Regions from separate parts of the Streptomonospora sediminis genome, predicted to be linked through region 3. Evidence: riboswitches for the same ligand, from Rfam matches in the RefSeq annotation. Region 3 holds a riboswitch; each other region holds the start of a gene.
What was found. A riboswitch is a leader RNA that binds a small molecule or an ion and turns the genes downstream of it on or off. The one in region 3 is predicted to bind cobalamin.

Region 1: linked by a shared signal. The riboswitch ahead of metE (5-methyltetrahydropteroyltriglutamate--homocysteine S-methyltransferase) and the one ahead of ACYVD5_RS06605 (ABC transporter substrate-binding protein) in region 3 are both predicted to bind cobalamin.
Region 2: linked by a shared signal. The riboswitch ahead of ACYVD5_RS15945 (energy-coupling factor ABC transporter permease) and the one ahead of ACYVD5_RS06605 (ABC transporter substrate-binding protein) in region 3 are both predicted to bind cobalamin.

The regions. Positions count from the first base shown of each region.
Region 1 is NZ_BAAGYZ010000066.1:7,224-16,550, forward strand. Features, by position in the region: gene ACYVD5_RS12790 (quinone-dependent dihydroorotate dehydrogenase) at 1-294, shown strand, start outside; gene ACYVD5_RS12795 (polysaccharide deacetylase family protein) at 322-1,848, opposite strand; gene ACYVD5_RS12800 (DUF6461 domain-containing protein) at 2,073-2,684, opposite strand; gene ACYVD5_RS12805 (polysaccharide deacetylase family protein) at 2,987-4,564, opposite strand; cobalamin riboswitch at 4,869-5,088, shown strand; gene metE (5-methyltetrahydropteroyltriglutamate--homocysteine S-methyltransferase) at 5,247-7,514, shown strand; gene ACYVD5_RS12815 (DUF3558 domain-containing protein) at 7,725-8,831, opposite strand.
Region 2 is NZ_BAAGYZ010000077.1:91,803-101,129, forward strand. Features, by position in the region: gene cobT (nicotinate-nucleotide--dimethylbenzimidazole phosphoribosyltransferase) at 1-334, opposite strand, end outside; gene cobC (Rv2231c family pyridoxal phosphate-dependent protein CobC) at 494-1,555, opposite strand; gene ACYVD5_RS15930 (sirohydrochlorin chelatase) at 1,545-2,516, opposite strand; gene ACYVD5_RS15935 (precorrin-8X methylmutase) at 2,643-3,233, opposite strand; gene ACYVD5_RS15940 (DUF362 domain-containing protein) at 3,317-3,517, opposite strand; cobalamin riboswitch at 3,642-3,853, shown strand; gene ACYVD5_RS15945 (energy-coupling factor ABC transporter permease) at 3,884-4,651, shown strand; gene ACYVD5_RS15950 (energy-coupling factor ABC transporter substrate-binding protein) at 4,655-5,101, shown strand; gene cbiQ (cobalt ECF transporter T component CbiQ) at 5,111-5,866, shown strand; gene ACYVD5_RS15960 (energy-coupling factor ABC transporter ATP-binding protein) at 5,863-6,729, shown strand; gene ACYVD5_RS15965 (hypothetical protein) at 6,767-7,132, opposite strand; gene cobJ (precorrin-3B C(17)-methyltransferase) at 7,248-9,065, opposite strand; gene cbiE (precorrin-6y C5,15-methyltransferase (decarboxylating) subunit CbiE) at 9,062-9,327, opposite strand, start outside.
Region 3 is NZ_BAAGYZ010000021.1:235,047-244,373, forward strand. Features, by position in the region: gene ACYVD5_RS06570 (DUF4352 domain-containing protein) at 1-670, opposite strand, end outside; gene ACYVD5_RS06575 (hypothetical protein) at 645-1,244, opposite strand; gene ACYVD5_RS06580 (alpha/beta hydrolase) at 1,312-1,515, opposite strand; gene ACYVD5_RS06585 (class I SAM-dependent methyltransferase) at 1,580-2,338, shown strand; gene ACYVD5_RS06590 (ABC transporter ATP-binding protein) at 2,314-3,969, opposite strand; gene ACYVD5_RS06595 (ABC transporter permease subunit) at 3,966-4,781, opposite strand; gene ACYVD5_RS06600 (ABC transporter permease) at 4,778-5,728, opposite strand; gene ACYVD5_RS06605 (ABC transporter substrate-binding protein) at 5,725-7,272, opposite strand; cobalamin riboswitch at 7,372-7,561, opposite strand; gene ACYVD5_RS06610 (carboxymuconolactone decarboxylase family protein) at 7,722-8,195, opposite strand; gene ACYVD5_RS06615 (helix-turn-helix transcriptional regulator) at 8,304-9,206, opposite strand.

The DNA.
Region 1 (9,327 bases), on a different contig from region 3:
TCCGGCGCCCCGCTGCGCGCCCGCTCGCTGGAGGTGCTGCGCCGCCTGCGGGCCCGCGCCGGCGACCGGCTGCTGCTGATCGCGGTCGGCGGTATCGCCACCCCCGAGGACGCCTGGGCGCGCATCCGAGCGGGTGCCACTCTCGTGCAGGGCTACACCGGCCTCATCTACGGCGGGCCGCTGTGGCCCCGCCGCATGCACCGCGGTCTGGCCCGGCTGGTCCGCGCCGCAGGCTACGCATCGGTGGCCGAAGCGGTCGGCGCCGACGCCCCCGCCTGTGCCGCGGCCGGCTGATTCCGCCGCTGCGGCCGCCCCGGCGGATCAGGGGCAGCCGGCCAGCCGGATGCATTCGGTGTTGGCCGCCGGGTCGGCGCTGTAGTAAAGGCCGCCCGGCTCGGTGCGTCCAAGCAGGTCGGAGACCGTTACCAGGGTGTAGCCCTGCGAGTCGAAGTACTCCAGGATCCGCGGCAGCGCCGCGACCGTGGCCTTCTCGCCGTCGTGCATCAGCACCAGGCCGTTGGGCGGCGTCTCGGAGGTCACGTTGGCGGTGATCTGCGCGGCGCTGATTCCGGTCCAGTCGCGGGAGTCGGTATCCCAGATAACCTGCGTCTGGCCGTGTTCGGCCGCGGCAGTGGCGACCGATTCGTCGGTGTCGCCGAACGGCGGGCGGACGAGGCCCACCGGCACCCCGATTTCGCGGCGGATCAGCGCGTCAACGGCCGCCAGCTCCGCCTCCAGCTCCGAGCGGCGCAGCTCCGGGAAGGACTCGTGGGTCTCGCCGTGGCTGCCGATCTCGTGGCCTTGGGCCCACGCGCGGCCCACCGGCTGCGGCCGGTTGCGGATGGCGTTGCCCGACAGGAAGAACGTGGCCGGCGCGCCGTGTTCGGCGAGCACGTCCAGCAGTTCGCCGGTGCGCTTGCCGGGCCCGTCGTCGAACGTCAGCGCCACGCACGTGGTTTCGGTCCCGCACTTGTGGTCGGGGCCGCCGTGGCTTGACCCGGGGACGTCGGGGATGCCGGGGTCGTCTGCAGCGCCGCCGTCGGGCGGGGAATCCACGGAGAACGCCCGCGGTCGCCGCTGCGAGGCCGACAGCGCGCGCTCGCCCAGATCGGACAGGAGCGGCCGGGCGTCGGCGGCGGCGATGACGGCGGTGGTGCGGCCTGCGCCGATGGGTGCCGCCTTGCCCGCGTCGAACTCCACGAGCAGGTCGCCGTCGCCGTTGAACCCGATGGAGTCGTAGAGCCGGAACCCGGGGTGCAGGGCCGCCGGCTCGCTCCGGGGGGCCGTCAGCGCCGCAGCGGCCATCCGGTCCAGCTTCTGCAGTTCGGTGTCGCCCGCCAGCAGCTCGGTGGAGTACGCCAGGCGGCCGGTGCGGGTGTCGTAGTAGTAGGTGGAGTAGGAGTCGTGGCTGCCGCGGTGGTCGGTCTCGGTGCGGGTGAGCCGCACGCCGACCAGTCCGCTGCCCGCAGCGGTCAGCTCCCAGTCGGCCTCCAGCCGTTCGGCGGTTTCCACGGCGTTGCGGAAGTCGGCCGCCTCGCGCTCCAGGATCTCGGTGAGGCGCTCGGTGAGCCGGCCGGCGTTGGGGATCTCGGGCACCGTCGCGCGGACGGTGAGGCCGCCGCCGCTCAGGTCGCCGCCGATGCTGCGCTCGCCGAGGCCGGGCAGGTTCTCGGCGGCAAACGAGGTGAACTGCGTGGGCGGGGGAGCGGGCAGCGCCAGCGCGTTGCAGCCGGTCGCGGCGGCCAGCGCAGCCGCGCATACCAGCAGCTTGGCGCGCCGGGCGGTGCCGGACCGGCGGGGGAGCGGGGCGGGGGTGTTCGGTGCGGCGCAGACGGGGGAGGGGGACATGCGCCGGGGTCCTTCCACGTGTCCGGGCGGCCCGGCACGCGCCCGGACAAGGGCGCCGAACAGGCTGCGCCGCCGCCGGGTCCGGGCTGTGCGCCGGATTCTTCCCCAGAAACGTAGAACACCCGGTCGGCGCGCAGAACAGCAAGCCGCCAACTGACCACATCAGGTCAATGGACCGGCAGCGGGCAACGCGGCGCGCACGACCGCGTCCCGGGCCAGCGGGGTTACCGGGGAGCCAGCGGCAGCGCGGAGTAGTCCAGTTCGGCGCCCAGCAGCGGGCCGGCCAGGTGGGAGGAACGTATCCGCACACCGGTGACCCGGTCGGCCAGCGCCAGCACCGCGGCTCCGGGGTCGGTGTCGGGGGCGGCACCGCCGAGTCCGACGGCGTTCATATGGGTGTCGAGCGTGTCGGGGCGGGTACCCCGGCGCACCCGCGGAGCGCGGGCGTCGAAGAAGGTCTGCAGTACGCCGTCGATTACCCAGCGGAACTCGTAGCGGTGGTCCATCAGCACCCGCACCGACACGAGTTCGGTCTCGGCCGAAAGCGTGCGGTAGCACTCGGGCCGGGTGACCCGGCAACCCGTGGGCTCGACGATGACGGTCCAACCGCCCACCGACAGCGCGTGGACGGTCATCGGGGGGCGGCCCTCGGTGCACAGGGCGGCTTCGACGGCCTCGGCGATGGGCAGTAGACGCAGGTCGCGTTCAGCGACGCCGAGCCGGCCCAGTGCGGTGGCCTTGCTGAGTCCTCGGACGTAGGAGAGGCAGTACGCTTCGGCGAGGTCCGGCTGGGTTTCCCGCAACCAGGCATAGTCGCGGGCCAACGCAACGGCCATCGAAATTCCCTTCACATCCACGGGGCACGCTGTGGCTGCTCTCATCGTCGGGAACGGCCGCCCTTTACCATCGCGTTCCCCCAGGGCCGCCTGGCAAGCGGCCGGTTGAGGACACGAATAGGGCGGTTGGGCGGCCCTTGCGCGGGTAACCGGGTATCCGGCGAAGTGTGTCCCTGCACCACGGCGCACACCCTACGCGCGAGCGCGGGGTGCCCCGCACTTGGGACACCCCGCGCCCGGATGATCCGCGTCGCACTGTACGTGACCGCCGCCGATCGCAAAAGCCCAGGTGGCGCCGGTGGTCAGTCCGACTTCTCGGTCGAGGGCGAGGGCGAGGGCTCCGGTGGGTAGCCGTCGATGTACTCCTCGCCGGGCTCGGTCTCGCTGAGCAGTTGCGACACCGTGACCATGGTGTAACCCTTCTCGGTCAGCCGCTCCAGGATGTCGGGTACGGCGTCGATGGTGCTGCTGTGGATGTCGTGCATCAGCACGATGGATCCGGGCTTGGCACGCTCCACCGCCCGGTCGCTCACGACCTCCGGATCGTGGTCGCGCCAGTCGTTGGTGTCGATGCTCCACAGGATCTGCGCCTGCCCCAGCTCCTCGGTGACCTTGGCGACGGCGTTGTTGGTGGCTCCGTAGGGCGGGCGCATCACGTCCATGCTCAGCCCGGTCTCGCGGCGCACCAGGCCGTTGACCGTGGTCAGCTCCTCCAGAGTGCCGTCGTCGCTCAGCGAGGTGAGGTCGGGGTGGTGCACGGTGTGGTTGCCCAGTTCGTGCCCCTCGGCGTACTCGCGGCGCACGGTCTCGGGGTACTCGCGCACCGGGGTCCCCGTGACGAAGAATGTCGCCTTGGCGTCGTGCTCGGCCAGGGCGTCCAACAGCTCCGGCGTGCGCGGGCCGGGGCCGTCGTCGAAGGTCAGCGCGATGCACTTGGAGTCGGCGGCGCGGCAGTCGACCTTCTCGCCGTCGGTGCCGGTGGCGAACATGCCCGGCACGCTGCCCTCGGCCGGGCCGCCCTTGGGAGCGGCCGCCTTGTCGATACTGAACTTGGGCGTGACCACCACGGCGGCCGACTGCGCGCGCTTTCCGAACGGGGAAAGCAGCGGATCGGCGTCCTTCTTGGGCACCACCGCGTGGATGCGGCCGGCCTTGGCGGGTGCGATCTGGCCCTCGTTGAACTCCACCACCAGGTCGCCGTCGGGGTTGAACCCGATGGAGTCGTAGAGCTTGGCGATGGGGTGCAGCTTGGTGGTGTCGGCGTCGCCGTCCTTGAGTTGCTTCTTGACCAGCGAGTCGAGCTTTTCCAGCTCCTGCTGGCCGGCGAGCAGCTCGCTGGAGTACGCGGTGTGTCCGGACTCTGTGTTGTACCAGTAGGTGGAGTAGCCGGTGCGCTCGCCGTCGCCGTCCTTCTCGTGCTGGGTGAGCCGGACCGCCATCACGTTGCCGCCGGCCACGCTGACCTCCCAGTCGACGGTGTAGGACTTCGCGCCCGCCGCGGCTTCGGCGAAGTCCTGCGCCCCTTGCTCGCTGACCTCGGCGAGCCGGTCGGCGAACGGGCCGGCCTTGGGGATCCGCGGGTAGGCGAGCTCGACGTCGACGCCGCCGTCGATGTCCTCGGTCGAGGTCTCCTCCTTCAGGCCGGAGATCCGGTCGGCGTCGACGGCGGTCAGCTCATCGTCCTTGCCAGTGGCGGGTGTCGGCTGGGGAGACCCCCCGGACGATGCAGGGTCCGTGCCGCCTCCCGTGCAGGCAGTGAGCGTTAGCAGTGCCAGCGCAGCCGCTGCGGAGGCGGCGCGCAGCGCCACCGAACGGCGGGGCGAGGTCTCAAGGGCCGGGGTACGGGACGACGGGTGCGGGCCGACGGGCTGGTGCTTCAACGGATGAGCGTCCTTCAATGGTCTGAATACGGGTGCCGGTGACTCTGTCGCCCTAGGAATCCGCGCAGGTTCTGCGAATGATATTGCAATTCGGACACGGTCCATCGGTCGAGCGTAGAACGCGGAATGGAAGCGCAGGCAACACGGAGCGTAATGAAGCTGGCAACAACCGCACAAGGTTCGCCAATGGGTCCGCAGCGTGGCACAAGACGCACAGGGGCATGGCGGGGCCTCGTCGGCTCTGGCGGGCACCCGGGCGCTCCGTGGGCAGGAGGCGCCCTCCGGCGCTCGTGACGGACTCGTCTATAGTTGCAGCCGCGGTTGGTACACGCACGGCCTGCTGTGCGTGTCGCAAGAGGGAACCCGGTGCGAATCCGGGACTGCCCCGCAGCGGTAAGTGGGAACGAAAGCCGCCAACGGCACTGGGCGCCGAGCCTGGGAAGCCGCGGCCGGTAGGAGGAGCGGTCCGACAGGGCCGCGCCGTGCCCGCAAGTCCGAATACCTGCCACCGCCCGCGAGCGCGGATGCGCCCGCGGTGGTCCGTGCGCCTCGAGGGAGGGCCAGGGCGGTGGCCTGCTCGTTCGGGCACCTCTCCCGCGGCCGCGGATCGTCGGGCTTATCGACGAGGGAGAGAACAAGCCATGCGATACGGCCACAACGCGGCCCAGGGCGGTGCCGCCCGATGAACACGACCGTCCACGGGTATCCGCGCATCGGACCCGACCGCGAACTGAAGCGGGCCTGCGAGTCCTACTGGGCCGGCGACAGCACCGCCGCCGACCTCGACGCGGTTGCGGCGCGGCTGCGCCGCGGCACCTGGGAGTCGCTGCACGGCGCCGGTATCGGCACCGTGCCCTCCAACACCTTCTCCTACTACGACCACATCCTCGACACCGCGGCTCTGTTCGGCCTGGTGCCCGAGCGCTTCCGGGCGCTGGTCGAGGGCGCGCACGACCGCGAGTCCGAACTCGCGGCCTACTTCGCGATGGCACGCGGCACCGGCGAGCTGCAGCCGCTGGAGATGACCAAGTGGTTCGACACCAACTACCACTACCTGGTCCCGGAGCTGTCGCCCGCTGACCGGCCCCGCCTGGCCGGCGGCAAGCCGCTGTCGGAGTACACCCAGGCCAAGGCGCTGGGCATCGACACCCGCCCGGTCCTGGTCGGTCCGCTGACGTTCCTGCTGCTGGCCAAGCCCGCCGCGGACGCGCCCGAGGGCTGGCGGCCGCTGGACCTGCTCGACGACCTGCTGGAGTGCTACGCCGAGCTGCTCGCACGGCTCTCGGCGGCCGGGGCCGGCTCCGTACAGCTCGACGAGCCGGTCCTGGCCGCCGACGAGGGCCGCGCGCGGACGGGCGCGCTGGAGCGCGCCTACACCTATCTGGGCGGCCTTGCAGCCCGGCCCGACCTGCTGGTCTCAACCTACTTCGGTGCGATCGGCACAGAGGCCCTGGAGGTGCTCAAGAACAGCGGTGCCGAGCAGATCGGGCTGGACCTGGTCAGCGGCCCCGAGGGGGTCGGCGAACTGGCCCGGGTCTCGGGCCTGGGCGACAAGACCCTGGTGGCGGGCATCGTCGACGGGCGCAACGTTTGGCGCGCCGACATCCCCGCCAAACTGTCGACACTGGGATCCCTGCTGGGTCTGGCGGGCGAAGTGGTGGTGAGCACGTCGTGCTCGCTGCTGCACGTGCCCATCGACCTGGACGCCGAACCCGGCATGGACCCGCTGCTGCGCGAGCGCCTGGCGTTCGCCCGCCAGAAGGCCGACGAGGTCGTGCTGCTCGGCAGGGCGCTGCGCGGCGACCCCGTCGGCCCCCAGCTGCGGGCGGCGGCACGGGCCGGCTCGCCCGCGTCTTTTGCCAATCCCCGGGTGCGCGCCCGCCTGGAGGCGCTGGGTGCGCAGATTAGGCGCGTGGGCGACGGCCGGCGCACCGCGGCAGGCAAGGAGCCCGACCTGGCCACGACCACCATCGGCTCCTTCCCGCAGACGGCCGAGGTGCGGCGCACCCGCGCCGAGCACCGGGCCGGGCGCATCACCGATGCCGAATACCAGCGGCTGATGCGCGCCGAGGTCGACCGGGTCATCGCGCTCCAGGAGGACATCGGCCTGGACGTGCTGGTGCACGGCGAGCCCGAGCGCAACGACATGGTGCAGTACTTCGCCGAGCGGCTCGACGGCTACACCACCACCGCCAACGGCTGGGTGCAGTCCTACGGGTCGCGGTGCGTGCGCCCGCCGATCCTCTACGGCGATGTGTCGCGCCCTGCGCCGATGACGGTGGAGTGGATCACCTACGCCCAGTCGCGTACCGACAAGCCCGTAAAGGGCATGCTCACCGGTCCGGTGACCATGCTGGCGTGGTCGTTCGTCCGCGACGACCAGCCGTTGGGCGAGACCGCCCGCCAGGTTGCGCTGGCGCTGCGGGACGAGATCGCCGATCTGGAGCGCGAGGGCATCCGGCACATCCAGGTCGACGAGGCTGCGCTGCGCGAGCTGCTGCCGCTGCGCGAGGAGCTGCGCTCGGCCTACCTGGACTGGGCCGTGGGCTCCTTCCGACTGGCGACTTCGGGCGTCGCGGCGAGCACCCGCATCCACACGCACATGTGCTACTCGGAGTTCGGCCGGATCGTCGGCGCGATCGAGGCCCTGGACGCCGATGTGACCAGTGTGGAGGCCGCACGGTCGCACATGGAGCTGGTCGACGACCTCGCCGCTTCGGGCTTCCGGCGCGGGATCGGGCCGGGCGTCTACGACATCCACTCGCCCCGGGTGCCTTCGGTCGAGGAGATCGAGGCGGCGCTGCGCAAGGCGCTGCGCGTGCTCTCGCCGGAGCAGCTGTGGGTCAACCCCGACTGCGGGTTGAAGACCCGCGGTTACGCCGAGGTGGAGCCGGCACTGCGCAACATGGTCGAGGCCGTGCGGCGGGTCCGCGCCGAGCCGGGCCGCTGAGCCCGCCGGGCCGGGGCGCCGTCCCCGGCCCGGACCTCCGCCGACCGCGCAACCGCGGGCAGGTCCGGCAGGCCCGCCGGCTTGCCGAAGCGCGGCACGCGGCTCGCAACCGGCGCGGGACATGAGCGGGACGCGAAAGGGGGTGCGGCCCGCGGGCCGCACCCCCTTTCGCCGATCCAATGCCGGTCCACCACTGCGACCGGCCGCCTACTAGCCGCCGATCGGGCTCAGCGACTCCTCGCCCAAGTCGTGCATCATCGACTCGACGTCGGAGAACTTCAGCGGGGCCGGGGTGTCCTCGCCGGCATTGAGGCCGGGGGAGAGGGTGTAGCGCACCTCGACGTTCATGTTGCCCTTGCGGATGAGCATCGTGGCCACGGAGTCCTGCGTGGTCAGCACCACCTCGGTGGAGAAGACCAGCACGGCCTCGTCGCCGAGGTCGGCCTCCTCCTCGTTGTGGACCGTGAGCTCGCTGTAGCTGTTGCTCTCGTCGGTGGCGTAGTCGACGTTGTTCTGGAACTCCTCCTTGGCGGCCTCAACGGAGTCTGACCCGGAGTAGGGGGTCTGGTAGGTGACCGAGAAACCGCCGTAGGTGTCGCCCTCGCCTTCGACGTACCAGTTGCAGGCCGAGGAGGCATCGGTCAGGTTCTTGCTGCCGTCCTGGATGCCGTGCTCGGAGAGCGTGTCCGACGAGAAGGCGCTGCACGGGTCCTCGGGCAGCGCGTAGGGCGCGCCGCTGTCGGCCGGCTCCGCCGGACCCCCGCTGGGAGTGTCGTCAGCGGAGGGCTGGGGCTGCGAGGGGCTCGCCGGCCCGGGTACGGGCGGCTCTTCGTCGGGCTGGCGCACCAGCACCACCAGCACGGCGATCACCAGCACCACGATGACCAGCCCGCCGCCGATGACGACGAACAGCCCGGCGTTGCTCTTCTTGGGCGGCGGGTAGCCGCCGCCCGGGTCCATCGGGCCGCCCGGCCCGGGGCCGTAGGGCGGCTGCCCGCCCGCGTACATCTGCTGCTCGGGCGGCGGCTGGAACTGGGGGCCGCCCTGCGGCTGCTGCGGACCGTATCCGGGAGGCGGAGGACCGTAACCGGGCTGGCCTCCGGTGGGATCACCGTAGGGACCGCCCTGCTGCTGGGGGTAGGGCTGTTGCGGACCCTGGTAAGGGCCGCCCCCGTAGGGCTGGCCCGGATGGGGCCCCGCCTGGTCGGGGCCGGGTTGGCCGTGGCCGCCGCCGTAGGGCGGCTGCTGCCCGCCGGGGCCGCCCTCTCCCCCCTCCGGGTACTGCGGAGGCTGTGTGTAGGGCCCGTTGTCGCTCATGACTCCCCTCGCGCCGGCTACGTACTGAATGCTTCCTACGACGCGCTTGGGCGCGTTCCTGGTTCCACCACCGTGCGGCCTTGCCGCGGCCGCCGCTTGCGGCCGGCGTGCCAGGCTCCGCATCCGGTTCCGGAACGTGTCCGGAACCCGTCGATGGAGCCCGCACCGTTGGCGCGGGTCGATCGCCGCCCCGGGCGCACCGCCGCCGCCCGGCTCCGCGCTGCGGCGGGCCGGGGGATCGGGGGCAGGAGCCGGGGATTGGCATCCTAACGTCCGATTCTGACCGGGTACGGGGCCGCGGTGGCTGCGGAGCCGCGGATCGTCACCGTATCGTCGTCGGAACGTACTCTTCCGTGCTCCGTACTGCGCGGATGTCCGCGCTGGCAGCAGGGCCGTGCCGCCGGGGCGCGCGGAACCGTCGGCGGGTCCGGTGCCGCGATCGTTGCGCGATCGAAATCGCCCGTTTTAGCGGGTCCGTTCGCGGCCGCGTGCAGCC
Region 2 (9,327 bases), on a different contig from region 3:
CCGGCCCCTCGGGTTCGTGCGGCTGGTGGTGCCGGGCCTGTGGGACGGCTGCCGCGCGGTCGGTGGCGCGGTCCAAGCCGGTGTAGCGGAACGGGATGACGTTGGGTTGGCCGGTGCCCGGCGCGCCGGTTCCCGACTCGGCGGTACCGCGGCGCCGGTCGGCCGGCGTGTGGAACGGGTTGGTGCGCGGCCGTTCGGACCGCGGTGCCGGCTCCTGCGGCTGCGCGGCGCCGGAGCCGCGCCCGGTCTCCGGCAGGTCGTCGAGCAGCCCTCCGGGCGCCGGGTCGCGCCCTTCGTCGGCACCGTCGCGGCGCCGGTTGTCGTCACCGGTCATATCGTCCCCCAAGGTCGCACCGGCGGCGCGACCCGCCGGCGGCCATCAGCAGTGAACACGAAAACGAGCACGGACACAGGCCAAGCACAGACACAGGCGCGAACACATCCGCAGCAGCCGTTGCAGCGCCGCGGAGGCATCCACTGCCACACAGCGGACTCACCGCAACCGCAACTCTGCCAGAGTTCGCGTCAACCGGTGAGCGGTCGGGCGGTCGCGCACCGCCACCCGCAGCCAGTCCGGCCCCAGTCCGGGGAAGGTGTCGCCGCGCCGGACCGCGATCCCTTCTCCGCGCAGCCGGTGCCGCAGCCGCGCCCCGTCTTCGGCCGCTACGAGCAGGAACGATGCAGCGGCGGCCGGGGTGACGTGCAGCCCGCAGGCGGCCAGGCCGACCGCGAACTCGGCGCGCTGGTCGGCGAGTTGGTGCGCCCACTCCTCGGCTTCGGCCAGCGCCCGCGGTTCGCAGCAGGCGGCCGTGGCGGCGAGCGCCGGAGTCGATACCGACCACAACGGCTGCGCCTCGGCCAACTGCGCGACCGTGTCGGCGCCGGCCAGCAGGTAGCCGGCGCGCAGCCCTGCCAGCCCCCAGGTCTTGGTGAGGCTGCGCACCACCACGAGCCCGGGCACACCCGCGCGGTGGGCCAGCGACTCGGCCTCGCCGGGTACGCAATCGGCAAAGGCCTCGTCGACCACCAGCACCCGGCCGGGCCGGGCCAGGCGCTCCAGCACGGCGGCGGGGTGCAGCACCGAGGTGGGGTTGGTGGGGTTTCCCACCATGACCAGATCGGCCCCGGCGGGGACGGCGGCCGGGTCCAGCACGAAGTCCGGGGCCTCCAGCACAACGCGCTCGACGGGGTGCCCGGCCGCACGCAGCGCCGCCTCCGGTTCGGTGAACTGGGGGTGGACCACGACCGCCCGGCGGGGGCGCAGGACCCGCGCCAGCAGCACGAACGCCTCGGCCGCCCCGGCGGTCAGCAGCACCTCGGCGGGGTCGCGGCCGTGGCGGCGGGCCACCGCCTCCCGGGCCGGTGCCGGATCGGGATAGGTCGCGATTCCGGCGAGGGACTCCGCGATCCGCTCGGCCAGCCAGGGCGGCGGGGCGCCGGCGCGCACGTTCACCGCGAAGTCGAGCAGGCCCGGCGCCGCCTCGGTGTCGCCGTGGTGGCGCAGGTCGGGACCTGTATCGACGGCGGCGGGGCGGCCGGGCGCCTCAGTGCCCATGGCCGTGCCCGTGCCCGTGGCCGTGGCCGTGGGCGGGGTCGTCGGGGTGGTGGTGGGGGGTCTGGGCGGCACCGACCTTGTCCTCGAAGCCCGGCAGCGCGATGCGGTAAACGCAGGTGTCGCAGTTCATCCGGATGTCGCCTGCGCGGGCCTCGTCGTAGCGTTCGGCGATGACGTCGGCCAGGCCGTCGCAGTCGCCGATCACCGGGGCGCAGCGGATGTCCAGGTCGGGGTGGCCGCCGGCGAACTCCGCGGTCTGGTCGACCACGCGGTCGGGCAGCACACCGGAGAACAGGAAGTAGGGCAGCACGACGATCCGCTTGGCGCCCAGGCGGCGGATGCGCTCCAACCCCTCGGGCACGCTGGGCCAGGCCAGCGAGATGAAGGCGGGCTCGACGAAGTCCACGCCGTACTGTGCTGCGTGGCCCTCCTGCAGCAGCCGCGCGACCTTGCACACCTCGGCGTTGGCGTCGGGGTCGGTGGAGCCGCGGCCGACCAGCAGCACGGCGGTGCCGCCGTCCCCGATGCCCGCGGCGCCGGCGCTGCCGGGTGTGCCGGCGGTCTCAGCGCTGTCGGAGCCGTCGGCGCCACCGGAGCCGAGTACTTCACCGAGGCGTTCGGCGAGCAGCCGCAGCACCGTGGGGTGCGGGCCGAGCGGGCGGCCGTAGGCGTAGCCGAGTCCCTCGTGGCGCTCCTGCTCGCGGGCCAGCGCGCCGGGGATGTCGCCCTTGGCGTGCCCGGCGGCCACCAGCATCAGCGGCAGCGCGACCATGCGGCGGTGGCCCTTTGCGTAGAGGTCGCTGACGGCGTCGGTGAGCGGGGGCGGGGATAGTTCGATGAAGCCCCCGGCGACCTCGCGGTCCGCGAGGCGGCGGCCGAGTCGGCCGACGAACGCCTCGAAGTCGGCGACGCCCTTGTCGTCGCGGGTTCCGTGTCCGACCAGCAACAGAGGGGGTTGCATCTGCGTCCTAACCAGTGAGTCGGGTGTTTCGGACCGGCCGTGGCGGCGCGGTCCGACTCTCGTTCGGGCGGGGGGCGGGCTTGGGGCGGGGGAAGCGGTGCGGCGGGGCACGCCGGCGCGCACGGGTCAATCGGCCGCGGGACCGTACAGCAGGGCGTTCAGCGCCGCCGCGGCAACGGCCGACCCGCCCTTTTCGGAGATGTTGCTCACCTGGGGCAGCCCGCTGGCGCGCAGTTCGGCCTTTGACTCGGCGGCACCCACAAACCCGACCGGCAGGCCGATGACCAGTGCGGGGTCGACGCGGCGGGCGATGATCTCAGTGAGTGCGGTGGGCGCGCAGCCCACCACCCATACGGCTCCGGGCCCCACTTCGGAGTGGGCCGTGCGCACGGCTGCGGCCGAGCGGGTGATCCCGGCGCTGCGGGCCAGCCGCTGGGCGCCGGGGTCGGAGATGTGGCACACGCAACTGCGGGCCGTGATGCCGGATGCGACCATCGCGACGTCGGTCACGATCGGCGCCCCGTCGGCGAGCCGCTGCGCGGCCTGCGCGACCGCGGTGTCGTCGATGACCAGGTCTGCGGCGTAGTCGAGGTCGGCGCTGGCGTGGATGACGCGCTCGGCCACGGCCCGGCTCAGCGCGGGCAGATGGCCCAGGTCGATGCGGGAACGCAGGATGGCGAACGACTCGACCTCGATGGGGTGCACCTGCCGGTCCACGCTCTTCCTCCGTTCGGTTCGCAGTGGCCGGCCCGCGCACGTTTCGCGGGTCGGCCCGGTCCGGCCCGACTGCCGGGCCGGGGTTACTCGGCTGCGATGGCGATGGCGTCGGCCGGGCACACCTCGACGCACTCCAGGCACCCGGTGCACCTGTCGCCCAGCACCACCAGGCTCCCGCCCTCGGGCCGCAGCGCGTGCTCCGGACAGGTCAGCAGACAGGCTCCGCAAGCCGTGCACGACGATGTCACAGCCACCGGCGCGCCGCTGTCGGCGGGGTCGGCCAACGGGTCTCCTTCCCTTGCTGCGCGGGCACCGCAGGGGCGGCGTCGGGCCAGCGTACACGGCCTCTCGGGCATGCTTCCCGCCCCGAGCGCCAATGTCCGGCATTGCGATTGCGAACCGCACGCCGTACGTTCGTAGGGCCGTGGTGCTCGGGAAATCCGGTTCGAAACCGGTGCGGCCCTCGCCACTGTGAGCGGGAAGTCCGATGCCCCGTCCGCCGCCGTTGGCGGCCGGTCGGCGCAGGCCACTGGCAGGCAGCAGCGACGCTGCCCGCTGGGAAGGCCGGCAAAGGGCGACGACCCGTTAGCCAGGAGACCGGCCACGGCGCGACGACCGTCCACGAGGTGTTGGAAGTTGGGTCCCCCGATATGCATATTGCCGAAGGTTTCCTGCCCTGGCAGCACGCCGCTGCCTGGACCGCCGTTGCGGCGCCGTTCGTTGCGCACGGTGTCCGATCGCTTACCCGGGCGGTGCGCGCCGATCCCGAGGCCAAGCTGCTGCTGGGCGCCGCCGGGGCGTTCTGCTTCGTGCTGTCGGCACTGAAGATCCCCTCGGTCACCGGCAGCTGCTCCCACCCCACCGGCGCCGGGCTGGGCGCGGTGCTGTTCCGCCCCCCGGTCATGGCCGCGCTGGGCACGGTCACTCTGCTGTTCCAGGCGCTGCTGCTGGCGCACGGCGGGCTGACCACACTCGGCGCCAACGTGTTCTCCATGGCGGTGGTTGGGCCGTGGGGGGCCTACGGGGTCTACAAGGCGGTGCGTTCGGCCACCGCCGCGGCCGGCGAGCACACGTCGCTCGGTCTTGCGGTGTTCTTCGCCGCAGCGCTGGGCAGCCTGGCCACCTACACGATGACCAGCTTCCAGCTTGCCCTGGCCTTTCCCGATCCCCAGTCCGGTTTCGCGGGCTCCTTCGCCGCCTTCGCCGGGATCTTCTCGCTGACCCAGATCCCGCTGGCCGCCATCGAAGGGCTGGTCACCGTGGTGATCGTGCGGTTGCTGACCCGGGTGAGCCCCGAGCAGCTGCGCCGGCTGGGCGTGCTGCGGGGATCCGCCGCGGCGGCCGCGCAGTCGCCGAACGGCCCGGACGGCCCCGATGCCGCCGCCTCCACCGAAGCGACCGAACCGAAGGCGGGTTGAGCCGTGCCCAAGACCGGAACCACCTGGCTGCTGATCGCCGCGGCCGCGCTGATCGCCGTACTGCCCCTGCTCATCGGGGCCGGCGCCCACCTGGACGAACCGTTCGGCGGCGCCGACGCGCAGGCCAAGACGGCCGTCACCGAGATCGATGCGGGTCATGAGCCGTGGTTCAGCCCGTTCTACGAGCCCCCCTCCACCGAGATCGAGTCGGGCATCTTCGCGTTGCAGGCGGCGATCGGTGCGGGCTTCATCGGCTACTACTTCGGGGTTGTGCGCACCCGCAACAAGTTCGCGAAGGCCGCCGCGGACGCCGGGCCCGGCCAGGGCTCTCCTGCGCCTGCACCCGGTGCAGCCGGCACGTCCGGCGCCACCGGCTCCGCGGAGACCGCGGACACCGCCGAATCCGCCGAGACCGTGCAGCCCCGTCCCGGCAGCGGCGCGGAGCGGTAGCGGGCGCACGTGCTCGCAATCGACGCCGCCGCCTACCGCAGTCCGTGGCGCCGGGTGCACCCGATCGTCAAGGGGGTGTTCTTCGGCGGGCTGCTGGCGTGCGCGCTGGCGCTGCCCACCTGGCCCGCCGCGCCGCTGGTCGCCGCGGTCGCCCTGGCCGCGGCGTTCGGCCCGGCGCGGGTATCGCCGCGCGCCTTCGTGCGCGCCGCATGGGGCCCGCTGCTGTTCATCCTCACCGGGTCGCTGGCGCTGCTGGTGACCGTCGGCGGGCCGCAGGGCGCCATCGCCCCGGCTCCCGGCGGGCCGGCGCGGGCCGCCGAGATCACCGGGCGGGCCGCGGCAGCGGTGTGCTGCCAACTGCTGTTCGCCTTCACCACGCCGCTCGCCGACCTGCTGCCGCGGCTGACCCGCACCGGGCTGCCCAGCGCACTGGTGGAGGTCGTCGCGCTGATCTACCGGATGCTGTTCGTCACGCTGGACAGCGCCCGGCGCATCCAGACCGCCCAAGCCGGGCGGCTGGGCTACACCGATCGGCGCGCCTGGATCCGCTCGGTGGGCTCGCTGGGCGCGGCCCTGTTCGTGCGCTCCTATGATCGTGCGCGGCGCATGCAGCGCGGCCTGGAGTGCCGCGGCTACACCGGCGAACTGACCGTCCTGGTCGAGGAGGTGCCGCTGCGGCCCGCGGCGGTCGCCGCCGCCGCGGTGGCGCCCGTGCTGGTCGCCGCGGCGACCCTCGCCTACATGCTGCTCGGAGCCGACCTGTGACAACCGTTCCCGGCGACACCGCCGCCCCGGCCGCACTGGCCGGGCGCGGCCTCGCGTTCGGCTACCCCGACGCCGCGCCCGTGTTCACCGGGCTGGACGTGCGCATCCCCGAAGGCGAGGTCGTGGGCGTGCTCGGCCCCAACGGGAGCGGCAAGACAACGCTGCTGCGCCTGCTGTCGGGCAGCCTCACCCCCGAATCGGGCGAGGTGTACGTCGGCGGCGAGCGGGTGCGCCGCGGCCGCCGGGCGCTGGCCGAGCTGCGGCGCCGCGTGCAGCTGGTGTTCCAGGACCCCGACGACCAGCTCTTCTCGGCCAGTGTCAGCCAGGACGTGTCCTTCGGTCCGCTCAACCTGGGGCTGGACCGGGCGGCCACCCGCGAACGGGTGGCCTGGGCGCTGGAGGCGCTGGGCATCACCGCCCTGGCCGACCAACCCACCCACTTGCTGTCCTACGGCCAGCGCAAGCGGGTGGTGCTGGCGGGCGCGCTGGCGATGCGGCCCTCGGTGCTGGTGCTGGACGAACCCACCGCCGGACTGGACCCCGAAGGGGTCGAGTCGCTGGTGGCGACGTTGGACGGCCTGCGCGCCGCAGGCACCACCCTGGTGGTCTCCACCCATGACGTGGACCTGGCCTACCGGTGGGCCGACACCGTGCTGCTGTTGGACGGTGGTGTGCTGGCCGCCGGGCCGGCCCGCGACATCCTCGGCGATCCGGCGCTGCTGTCGGCCGCCCGCCTGCGCCCGGCCTGGGCTCCGGCCGCCGGCCGCGCGCTGCGCGCGGCGGGGCTGCTGCCTGCCGGTTCCCCCGATCCCGCCACTCCCGAGGAGGCGGCGCGGCTGCTGGAGGCGGCCGGCGGGAGCTGAGCCGCCCGCCGGGGCCTGCGCCGCAGGGCGGCTGGTCTCAGGACCGCCAGGACCGCACCACGTGCAAGACCACTGCCACCACTGCGAGGATTCCCCACGGCAGCCCCTCGGGCGCGACCTCGGCGGCCCAGGCGGCCGCGGCGATACCCAGCGCACCCCAGCCGGCGGTCCGCGCCGCCCGCCGCTCGCGGGCGGTCGGCTCGCGCCGCCACCACCGCAGCTCCGGCCGCCGCCCCCGCGGCTCGCGGGCCGTCTCCGCGTTCTTCTCCTCCAAGCGGTCGGCGAGCGAGTCGGCGACCTCAGCGTCGAACCCCGGCCCAAGGTCGCGGCCGGTGGCGATCGCCGCGGCGATCTGCTCGCGCAACTCGGTTCCGGCCGTGTTCTCAGGGGGCATGGCGGGCATCGCGGCTCTCTCCCATTCGTCCGGTCCGGATTGCCGCGGACCCGCTACGGTCCGCGGTTCCGGGCGGCTCATCAGGCTAAAAGCCGCGGTACCCCGGCACAAGTCCGCCGGGCCGCTACTGCACGCCTGCCGGTGCGCCCCGCCACGTGTAGCCGCGCGGGGTGACGAAGCGGCCGGCGACGGTGCGGCTCGCCGAACTGCCCACCAGCACCACGGTGAACATGTCCACCTCGGCCGTTCCGCCGTCCAGCATCTCCTCCAGGGTGGTCACCACGGCGCGCTCGTCGTCGCGGGCGGCGTTGCGGACATGGCCGACCGGTGTCTGCGGCGGCCGGTGCTCGGCGAGGATGCGCAGCGCTTCGGGCAGCTGCCAGTCGCGGCGGCGGCTGCGCGGGTTGTACAGGCACACGGTGAAGTCGCCTTCGGCCGCCGCCCGCACCCGGCGTTCGATGGCCTCCCACGGGGTGTGCAGGTCCGACAGGGAAATGTAGGTGTGGTCGTGGCCCAGCGGCGCACCGAGCAGGTGCGCGGCTGCCACGGCCGCGGTGATACCCGGCACGCCGACCACGTCGATGTCGGAACCGGCGAAGTCCAGCGCCGGGCTCGCCATCGCATAGACCCCGGCGTCGCCGGAGCCGATCAGCGCCACCGCGGCGCCGGCGCGGGCTTCGGCGACGGCGGTGCGAGCGCGTTCCTCTTCGTGGCCGAGGCCGCTGGCGACGGTGCGGGTGCCCGGCCGCAGCAGGTCGCGCACCTGGTCCAGGTACTGGTCCAGGCCGACCACGACCGAGGCGCGCTGGAGTTCGGCGAGCGCGCGCGGCGCCGCCAGGTCGCGGGCTCCGGGGCCCAGCCCGACCAGGGCGAGCCGGCCGCGGGGCCGCAGCCGGGCCACGGCAACGGTGGCGTTGGCGGATTTCTGTTTGGCGGCGACGAGATCGGCGGTGCTGCCGGCTCCGGCCGCGGCGTGCAGGGCGGCGGCCTCGGCGACGCTGGGCGTGCCGATCTCGGCGCGGACCACGTCGCTGGGGTTGGGTACCTCCACCCCGGCCAGTTCGGCGGCGGGGAAGGTGCGGACCTGCCGGCCGCGAAGGCGGGCGGCCTGCAGGATGCCGTCCTCGTCGGCCTTGGCGTCGACGGTGGCCCAGCCGCGCACCGAGTCGGCGGACAACCCTGCTCCGGCCAGGGCCCGGTCGACCAGTTCGCCGACCTCCTCAGCGGAAACGCCGCGCGCCGAGCCGACACCGACCACCAGCGAAGGCGGCCGGTAGGTGACGGTCGGCACCCCGGCGGCGCCCGGCTCGGTGCGGTCGGTGCGGTCGGTGCGGTCGGTGACGCGCAGGACCGCCGCCGGCTCCTGCCCGGTGCGGTCGGCGGCGTTGGGCGGCAGCGGTGGCAGCGGCCACACCTGGTCGTGTTCCAGGCGCACCGGGCGTCCCGATAGCAGCGCGGCGCCGGCTCCGGCCAGCGGCGCGGTGTCGGGGACGGTGAATCCGAGGTCGGCGCCGTAAGAGTCGAGCGCGGCGGCAGCGGCGGAGTCGCTGGCGGTGGTGACCACGGGGGTGCAGCCCAGTACGGCGGCGACGTCGCCGGCCAGGGCGTTGCCGCCGTGGTGGCCGCCCAGGACCGCCACGGCGTGCTGCAGCGCCTCGTCGACGCAGACCACCGGCGGGTCGGTGTGTTTGTCGCCGAGCACCGGCGCCAGCGACCGCACGGCGGCGCCCACCGCCAGGAACGCGACGACGGCGCCGCAGTCGGCGAAGGCGCTGCGCAGGTCCTCGCCCGCCCGGTCGCCGGTGTAGGTGCGGACCCGGTCGGGCCAGGCTCCGGCCAGGTGCCGGGCCGCTTCGCGCCCGCGTTCGGTCGCCGCGACGACGCCGATGGCGCCGCCGCCGGTCCCGGCGGAGCTGCCGGTCGTCTCGGTCCTGTCGGTCATCTGCGCCTTTCCGATGGAGTGGATTCGGGGACGGTGCCCCACAGCAGGGTCACCGGGTTGGCCGCGGCCAGCCGCAGCGAACCGTTGGGCAACTCCGCCAGCCGCGAGGCCTGCAACTGGGTGCCGCCGACCGTGTAGCCGGCGGCGGTGAGCAGGTCGTGCAGGGGGCGGATGCGGTCGAGGGAGGCCAGCGCGGCGACGATGCGTTCGGGCCGCTGGGCGCACACCGCGGCGGCGACGGTGTCGTCTCCCCCGCCGATGA
Region 3 (9,327 bases):
CCACCTCGTCCGCTGTCATACCGAGGTCGATCACGGCGAGGCCGGTCAACCGGTCCATCCGCGGCAGCCCCGCGCGTATCCGCAGGCGCGGGTCGGTGATGTGCTCAACCGGAACGTCGAAGGCGATGACACCCGACACGGGGATGCCCGGATGCAGCTCTTCCGAGGAGAATCCCCCGCCTCCGGACAGCAGCGGAGTCAGCTCGCCGCTTGCGGCGTAGGAGGGGCCGCTGCCGGATTCCAGCAGGATCGGTGCCTGCACGTTCACGGTCCGGGTGGCGGCCGTAAGCCTGACTTCGACCAGCAGCCATACGTTCCCGGCGGGCAGCGGTACCGGTTCCCCCTCTTCTTCCGCTTCGCCGTCCTCGTCGTCGGGGGCCTCGGTGAGCGCCCGGGCGAACCCGACACCGCGGACCTCGGCGGTGAACCGCTCCGCGTCGACGGGTTCCGGGGCTTTCCCCGAGTAGGCGATGGGGTCGGTGATGTCGCTCGGCCCGACGATCAACGCCCGGATGCCGGTCAGCAGGACCAGCAGCAGCACGCAGACCCCGGCGGTACGCAGCCGCGAATGCGGTCTCCGCGGCAGCAGCCGGGCCAAACCCCGCAGCCGGCCGAAGCCCCGCCGCAGCGGGAAACCCCGGCGGCTACCCGCCCGTGGAGAGGGCGACATCTCCGGCGCTCCGTTCCGGTTTGCTCCGCCACTGCTTTTCCTGGTCGAGGAAGCTGTCGGCGTGCTCCGCCTCAAGCACCCGCAACCGCACGTCCTGGACCGCGTCGGCGCTGCCGACGCTCTTCGGCAACTCCCAGGAGAACTGCAGGGTCTCGCGCACGCCGGGCTGGATCCACGAGCAGGACCGGGCCGCGCCGCCGCGAACGCGCTGGACGCCGCCGGGCTCCAGTTCGCCTTCGCTGGGCGAAACCCGCGGATCCAGCATCGACTGGATGGTCCCGGCCGCCTGCGGCGCGTCCTCCTTCGAGGTCAGCTCGGCGAGCACCACCAACCGGAACCTTTTTCCGTCATATGCGTCCTCGGTCTGGATGCCGGCCTTGCGGGGCTCGATCCGGAACAGCTTGTTCTCGACCTCGCTTCCCGCCGGCAACTGCGGCGGGCGGGCGCGCGCGAAACCGCCCGCAGCCCACAGCACCAGCACGAGCGCCCCGGCCAGCACCGCAGCGGCGGTGGCCACCACCCAGGCGGTACGGCGTTTCGGCGCATACGCTCGCGGCCGCACCTGTAGGACCATGGCGGGCATTTTAGACGCCCGCCCGCGGCGGCGATTGCGGGCTGTCCGGCATCGGCCAGGGCGGTACTTACCCGGGTTCGTAGGGGACCGCCGGGCAACTCGTGCCGGGGGCCGGCGGTTCGGTCCCGATCAGGTAGCCCTCGACGCGGCGGCTGACGCAGCCGCTGCCGCTGAAGTGGCCGGCGGCCCAGTGTCCCCAGCCCTCGTAGGTGAGCAGTGCCCCGGCGCGGCGGTTCCGGGCGGTGCGCGGCCCCGGCCGTTCGCAGTGCAAGGGGTGTGCAGTAGCTTCGCACCGGCAGGCCGAACGCCAGTGGGAACAGTGGGAAGAGGTGCCCGTGACCTTGGACGGAGAACTCGCCGCGCAGTGGCTGCGCCGGTGGGATGCCCAGCAGGAGCATTACCTGGCGGACCGCGAGGAGCGGTTCGCGGTCATCGCCGATGTGGTGGAGCACGCCGCCGGCGACCGCCCGGACGCGCGGGTGGTCGACCTGGGCTGCGGGCCCGGGTCGCTGGCGCTGCGCGTGGCCGAGCGGCTGCCCAAGGCGAGCGTCGTCGGCGTCGACTCCGACCCGTTCCTGCTCGCGCTGGGCACCGCCACTGCGCCGGAGCGGGTGCGGCTGGTCGACGCGTGGCTGGGGCGCGAAGGCTGGCTGGACACGCTGGAGCTGGACGGCCCGGTCGACGCCGCGGTGTCGACCACGGCACTGCATTGGATGCCCGAGGAGGAGCTCGCCCGCACCTACCGCGACCTGGCGGCGGCGATGCGCCCGGGGGCGGTGCTGGTCAACGGCGACCACCTGGAGCACGAGCGGGCCGGGCTGGCCGCTGCGGCCCGCCGGGTGCGCGACCTGCGGTTGGAGCGCAGCGGGGTGCTGGAAGCCAACGAGGACTGGCGCACGTGGTGGGACGCCGCAGCCGCGGTGCCCGAGTTCGCCGACCTGCTGGCCGAGCGCGAGCGGCGCGGCGCCACCGGCGGGTGGGGCAACAAGTTCACGCTGACCCGGCACACCGAATTGCTCTATGCCGCCGGGTTCACCGAGGTCGGGCCGGTGTGGCAGTACGGCGACAACTACGTGGTGGTCGCGGTCCGCTGAAGCCCGCCCGCCAGCCCGCCCGCTTCCAGCAACGTGCGGGCCTGCGGGGTGGCGGGGGCGGCGACCAGCCGGGCGCAGGGGGCCTCCTCGATGATGCGCCCGGCATCCATGACGGCCGCACGGTCGGCGTATTCGGCGACCAGCCGCAGGTCGTGGCTGATCAGCAGCAGCGCCGTACCGTTGCGGGCGGCCGCCGCGCACAGGCCGTCGAGCACGTCGGCTTCGCGTTCGCCGTCCAGGGCGGTGGTGACCTCGTCGCACACCAGCACGTCGGGCCGGGCGAGCAGGGCGCGGGCGAGCGCCGCGCGCTGCAGCTCGCCGCCGGAGACCTGGCCGGGCAGGCGCGCCGCCGTACCGGCGCCGACTCCCAGGTCCGCGAGCAGTGCGCGGGCCTCGGCGAGCGCATCGGCGCGCCCGAGGCCGCGCAGCCGTACCGCGGTGCGCGCGACCTGGGCGTCCACGGCCCGGTCAGCGTCGAACGAGGTCAGCACCTCCTGCCAGACATACTGGACCCGCCGCACCTGCTCGGCGCCGCGCCGCGCCAGCGGCCCCAGGGGGCGGCCGTCGAGTGCGACCGTGCCGGCCGCGGGTGTGTGCAGCCCGGCCACGCACCGGGCGAGGGTGGTCTTGCCGCTGCCGGACGCGCCGATGAGGCCGGTCACCGTGCCGGCGGCGAGGTCCAGGTCGACCCCGTCGACGGCCGTGACACGCCTGCGCCCTGAGCGGTGCCGGGCGCGCAGCCCGCGCAGCGCCAGCAGCGGCGGGCCGGGCGGTTTCGGCGCGAGCCGTTCGGCCGGGGCTGCCGCGGGCGGGTGCTGCGCCGGCCGGAACCGGCGGGCGGGCCCCGCCGCGCGTTCCTCGCCGTCAGCGCCGCCAGTGCCGTCACGGCCATCAGCGCCGCAACCGAGCCGCACAACGGTGTCGGCGAGGGCGTCCACCGCGGGCCGGTCGTGGCTGAGCAGCAGCACGGCCAGGCCCGAGTCGGCGAGGCCGCGCAGCATGGCGATGACGTCGAGCTTGGTCGCCGCGTCGAGCCCGGTGGTGGGCTCGTCCAGCACGAGCAGGCGCGGGCCGCAGACCAAGGCGGCGGCGAGCGCGGCGCGCTGCCGCTGCCCGCCGGAGAACCGGTGCGGGAAGCGGCGCCGGGTATCGCGCCCTTCCGGCAGTGCGGCCCGGCGCAGCGCTTCGGCGCTGCGCGCCCGCAGCGCGGCGGTGCGTTCGCGCCCGCGGGCGGCCGGCGGGTGGTGGATGGCGGCCAGTTCCCGCAGCACCGAACCGATGCGCCGGGCCGGGTTGAGCGCGGCGGCCGCGTCCTGCGGCAGGTAGGCGACGGTGCCGCCGCGCAGCCCCGCCAGGTCCGGCTCGCCGGCGGCGGCAATGTCGACCCCGGCGACCCGGATGCTGCCGGTGACCTGCGCGCCGGGCGGCCACTCCCCCAGCAGCGACAGCGCCGTGGTCGTCTTGCCGCTGCCCGAGGGGCCCACCAGTGCGGTCACCGCGCCGGGTACGGCGGTGAACGAGACGCCTTCAACGAGCCGCTGCCCGGCCACGCGCACGCTCAGCCCGCGCACGTCGGCCACCGGTTCGGGTTCTGCGGGTCCGGGGCCGTTGCGGGCCGCCACCTGTGTCACGCGTTGCGCTCCCTTCGGCGCCGGGGACGGGTCGCCGCGTCCCACAGCAGGTTCAGTCCCACACTGAGCGAGACCAGCATCGCCGCCGGCGCCAGCGCGGCCAACGGTTGCAGCGTCAGGCCGGACCGGTTGTGCGCCACCGCCACCGCCCAGTCCGCGGCCGCGGGGCCGGGCCCGAGGCCCAGGAAGTTGGCCGAGGCCACCAGCGCGATCGCCGCGGTGATGCGGGTGCCCGTGTCGGCGGCGACCGGCCGCAGGATGCGCCGGCCCACATAGCCCAGGTAGATCCGGGCGCGGCCTTCGCCCTGCAACCGCATCGCCTGCACCACCGGCTCGCTCACCGCGTCCAGCGCCGCGGCTCTGACCAGCCGCGCGACAGCGGGGGCGTTGGTGACCGCGACGACCGCGGCGATCACGGCGGTCTGCGACGACCACCACACCGCAACGACGCTGACCAGCAACAGTGACGGCACACCCATCACCACGTCGAGCAGCCGCAGCAATGCCGTGTCGACTGCGCGGCTGGGGGTGGCGGCTGCGGCGATACCGATCCCGCCGCCCAGGACGTAGGCCGCGGCAACGGCGCCGAACGACACCGCGAGCACGGATCGGCCGCCCAGCAGCAACCGGGTGAGCACGTCGCGGCCCAACCGGTCGGTGCCCAGCGGGTGGGCGCCGTCGGCCGGGGCGAACGGCGGTCCCGGCTCGGCCGCCAGCAGCGGCGCGACCACCGGTCCCGCCAGCGCAGCGGCGGCGGGCACCAGCACTAGGACGAGCGGCAGTACCGGCCATACCGTGCGCAGCGACCTCACCGGCGCACCTGCTCGCTCCGGGGCGCGAGCCGCAGCGCGACCAGCTCGGCCACCTGGTTGACGGCGATGGTGGCGGCGCCGAGCACCAGCACATGGCCCTGCACCACGGGCACGTCGCGCATTGCCACCGCGTCGATCACCCCGCCGGCGATACCGGGCACGGCGAACACCACTTCGACGACCAGCACCCCCGACAGCAGCCCGTCGCCGACCCGCGCCAGCTCCTCGGATGCGGGGGCGAGCGCGTTGGGGGCGGCGTGGCGCAGCAGCAGCCGGCGGCGGCCGACACCGAGGCGCCGGGCATGGGCGGCGTATCCGCTGTTCAGCGCCTCGACGGTACCCGCGCGCACCTGGCGGCTGAGCAGCGCCACCACCCGGCACAGCAGCACCGCGACCGGCGGCACCAGCAGCAGCGGGTCGGTCAGCAGTCCCCAGCCGCCGGCGCCGACCGCGGTGGCCGGGAGTAGGCCCGCGTGCAGGGACAGCCCCAGCACCAGCAGCATCGCCAGCGCGAAGTCGGGGATGGAGTACAGGGTGAGGGTGGCGCCGGAGACCGCCCGGTCCAGCATGCCGCCTTCGCGGGCTCCGGTCGCCAGCCCGATGGCGGCGGCCAGCGGCACCAGCACCACCAGCGTGACCGCGGCCAGGATCGCGGTGGGCGGCAGGGCCTCGGCCACCAGCGCGGCCACCGGCCGGCCCGACACCAGCGAGGTGCCCAGGTCGCCGGTGAGCAGGCCGTGCCACCACTGCGCGAACCGCTCCAGCGGCGGGTCGTCCAGCCCCAGCCGGGTGCGGATCTCCGCCGCCTGCTGCGGGGTGTAGTCGTCGCCCAGCACCGCCTCGGCGGCGTCGCCCGGCAGCAGTTCGGTGGCGGCGAACACCAGCACCGACAGTGCGAACAGCTGCGCCGCCGCGATGGCGAGGCGGCGCAGGACGGCCGCGGTCACTCCAGCCAGACCCGGTCGAACCTCGCCCAGTCAGCGGTGTTGGGCGGCGCGTCCTGCTCGACGCCGTGCAGCGCCGCGGAGGTGGCGTTGACCCAGTCGTTGTAGCCCCACACGATCAGGCCGCCGTCGTCGTACAGCTCCTGCTGCAGCTCCTGGTAACGGCGGGTGCGCTCCTGCTCGTCGCCGGTGGCCTGCGCGCGGGCGAACCTCTCGTCAAAGCCGTCGCTGCGCCACCGCGTGACGTTCTGCGGCGCGTCGGAGACCATGCGCAGCGCGAGGTGGTTGGGGATGGGCATCGCGCCGGAACGGTACGAGGCGAACACGCCCTTGTCCAGGATGTCGCTGAAGAAGGTGTCCTGGTTGCCCACGCGCACGTCGACGGCGGGGCCGGCTTCGGCGGCCTGTTCGGCGAACAGGGTGGCGGCGTCGACAAAGCCGGGTGCGGCTTCGGAGGTGTCCAACGCCACCGCGAGGTCCTGGGCGTTGGCCGCCTTCAGCAGGCTGCGCGCCCGGTCGAGGTCGCGTCCGCGCTGGGGCAGGTCCGCGGCGAAGTACTCGTAGCCGCTGCCGAACACGTCGTTGCCGACGCGCCCGGCGCCGGAGAACACCACTTCGACCAGCCGCTTGCGGTCGGCCAGCAGCCGGAACGCTTTGCGCACGCGCGGGTCGTCGAACGGGGGCTGGTCGGTCTTCATCGCCAGGGCGGCCATGCCGCTGTTGGGGGTGCGCACGACGCTGATGGCGGGGTTGTCCTCGTTGGCGCGGGCAAAGGTCGCCGACATGTCGTGGATGTACTCGCCCTGGCCGCCGAGCAGGGCGTTGCCGCGCGCCTCCGCTTCGGCCGAGAGGAACTCCAGCCGGTCGATGAGCGCGCCGCCGTCGTCCCAGTGGTCACCGAAGCGTTCGGCGGCCATCGAGCGGCCGGCCTCGAAGGAGGCGAGGGTGAACGGTCCCGATCCCACGGCCGCCGTTGCCGGGTCGCGGTCGTCGAAGTCGGCCGGGACGATGTGCATGCCGGTGCCGGCCACCAGCGCGGGCAGCTCGTAGGTGGGGGCGTTCAGCCGCAGTTCGACGGTGCGCTCGCCGATGGCCCGGGAGCTGGCGGTATCGACCGGGCCGAGCAGGGTGCGGCCGTTGCGGGGCGTGTCGGCGGGCGCCTTGATACGCGCGAAGCTGGCGAGGACGTCGTCGGCGGTGACCTTGCGGCCGTCGTGGAACCGGGCCTTGCGCAGCCGGAACCGCCAGCGGGCGCCGTCCTCGCCGACGGTCCAGTCTTCGGCGAGCTGCCCGCGCGCCGACATGTCGGCGTTGAACTGGGTGAGTTTCTCGTACAGGGCCTTGTGCCGGGCCTGGTCGATGAACAGCGGCTGCACGTGCGGGTCCATCGACTCGTTGCTGCCGCCGCCGGCGAACAGGGCGCGTACGGTGCCGCCGCGTTTGGGCCGCCGGCCGGCCGGCTCGCCGGCGCAGCCGCCGAGCAGCACGGCGCCGGCGCCGAGGGCGCCCATACCCAGCGCCGCGCGGCGCGTTGGGGTCACAGGCACGGGCGGGGTCCCCCCGGGATCGGGGCGACGCGTGTCGGTGTCGGTTCGCGGTGTCCGTGCATGGCGAAAGCCTGTCCTCCCTGGGGTAATCCGCCCCGGATCGTGAGGCACGACGGCGTGAGTCTCCTGGCTCGCGGGTCTGCGCTGTGGTCCGGGCCTTCCCATCCCCTCAGGGACAGTGGCGGGGTCGGACGGGCTCGCCGCTCACAGTGGCGGCACCGCGCCGGTTTTGCACCGGTCTTCCTCGGTCCGCCGTCGTGGTGGTCAGCCGCAATTCTGACATACCGCCCCGAAAGCGGCTGATGGTGCCCGTTACCCGGAGCGATGAGCGGCTCCGTTGCGGGGCGGGCAGCACAACGCCCCGGGCACCGTCGAGGGTGCCCGGGGCGAGCGCTGCGGTACCGCCCGTCCTGCGGTACCGACGCACTGGTGTGCTGCCGTACTTGCCGTTAGCCCAACTGGCCGGGCTGGTAATCGCCGGCGGGCTGCTGGATCATGACGTTGGCGCGGTTGAAGGCGTTGATGATCGCGATCAGGGCCACCAGGGCGCCCAACTGCTCCTCGTCGTAGTGCTGCGCCGCATCGGCCCACGCCTCGTCGGTGACACCGCCGGCCGCGTCGGCAATGCGGGTGCCCTGCTCGGCGAGTTCCAGCGCGGCGCGCTCGGCGTCGGTGAACAGCGTGGCCTCGCGCCAGGCGGCGACCATGTTGATGCGGGTGGCGGTCTCGCCGTCGTGGGCGGCGTCCTTGGAGTGCATGTCGGTGCAGAATCCGCAGCCGTTGATCTGGCTGGCGCGCAGCAGCAGCAGGTGCTGCGTCGCGGTCGGCAGCGACGATCCGGCGACCACCTTGCTCGCCGAGACGAAGTGCTGCAGGGCCTTCATTGCGACCGCGTTGTCGTAGATGTTCAAACGAGCAGTCATGGTGCGCTCCTTGGCGTTGCCTTGCCGTTGCTTTCATGCCTTTGACAACGCGGCTCGGCCGAATGTGACAGGAGCGGATGTGACTTGGGTCTCGCCCGGGCGGTGCGGCTAGCCGCCGCCGGCGCGGTCGGAGCCGGGCCGGAGGCCGGGGTCGGGGTCGGGGGCCGTTCCGGTGCGGGTCCAGCTCGCGAGGAGATCCAGTGCCCGTTCCGAGGGCGACCCCGCCTCGGCGGTGTAGACGAACAAGGCGGTGTCGGGGTCTCCGGGCAGGTAGAGGGTTTCGTATTCGACGGTCAGTTCGCCGACCAGCGGGTGGCGGAGCCGCTTGGAGCCGTGCGTGCGCTGGTGCACGCGGTGCTGCTCCCACCACCGGCCGAACTCGGGACTGTGCTCGCGCAGGTCGGCGATGAGATCGGCCGTGGCCTGGTCGTGGGGGTCGCGGCCGGCGTCGAGCCGCAGGCTCTCGACGGCGGCGCGCGCTTGGTCGGCCCAGTCGGCGAACAGGGAGCGGGCGCCGTCGTCGAGGAGCATCCAGCGTGCGTAGTTGCGGTCGCGGTGGGGCATCCGCTCGAAGTCGGCGAACAGCGCCCGCGCCATCCGGTTGGCGGCCAGGATGTCGGTGCGGCGGCCCAGGACGAGGACGGGCTCGCCGTCGAGCGCGTCGAGGAGCTGGTAGATGCCGGGCCGGACCCGCTGGACGCCGCGGGGCCGGTGCCGTACCGGTGCCGCCTGCACGCCGATGAGGTCCTGCAGGTGCGCGCGCCCGGCCGCGTCGAGGCCGAGTGCGCCGCCCAGCGCCTCGACCACGGCAGGCGAGGGGGTGATGGGGCGGCCCTGTTCGAGGCGCGCGTAGTAGTCGGTCGAGACCCCCGCCAGCAGGGCGACCTCTTCGCGGCGCAGGCCCGGCACCCGGCGGACGCGGCTGTCCGCGGGCAGGCCGGAGCGCGCCGGATCGCCCTGGCTGCGGGCCCGTTTCAAGAAGTCGGCCAGTTCGCGGTTGCTCTTACCCACGCTTCCCAGTGTCGCCGATACCGGGGGTTCCCGCCTGGACCGCCGAGTCCTAGGTCCGCCCGTCCGCGGCAGCACAGGGCACGGTATGCGCCCTGTGCGGCGGGAGGCGGTGAACCACGCT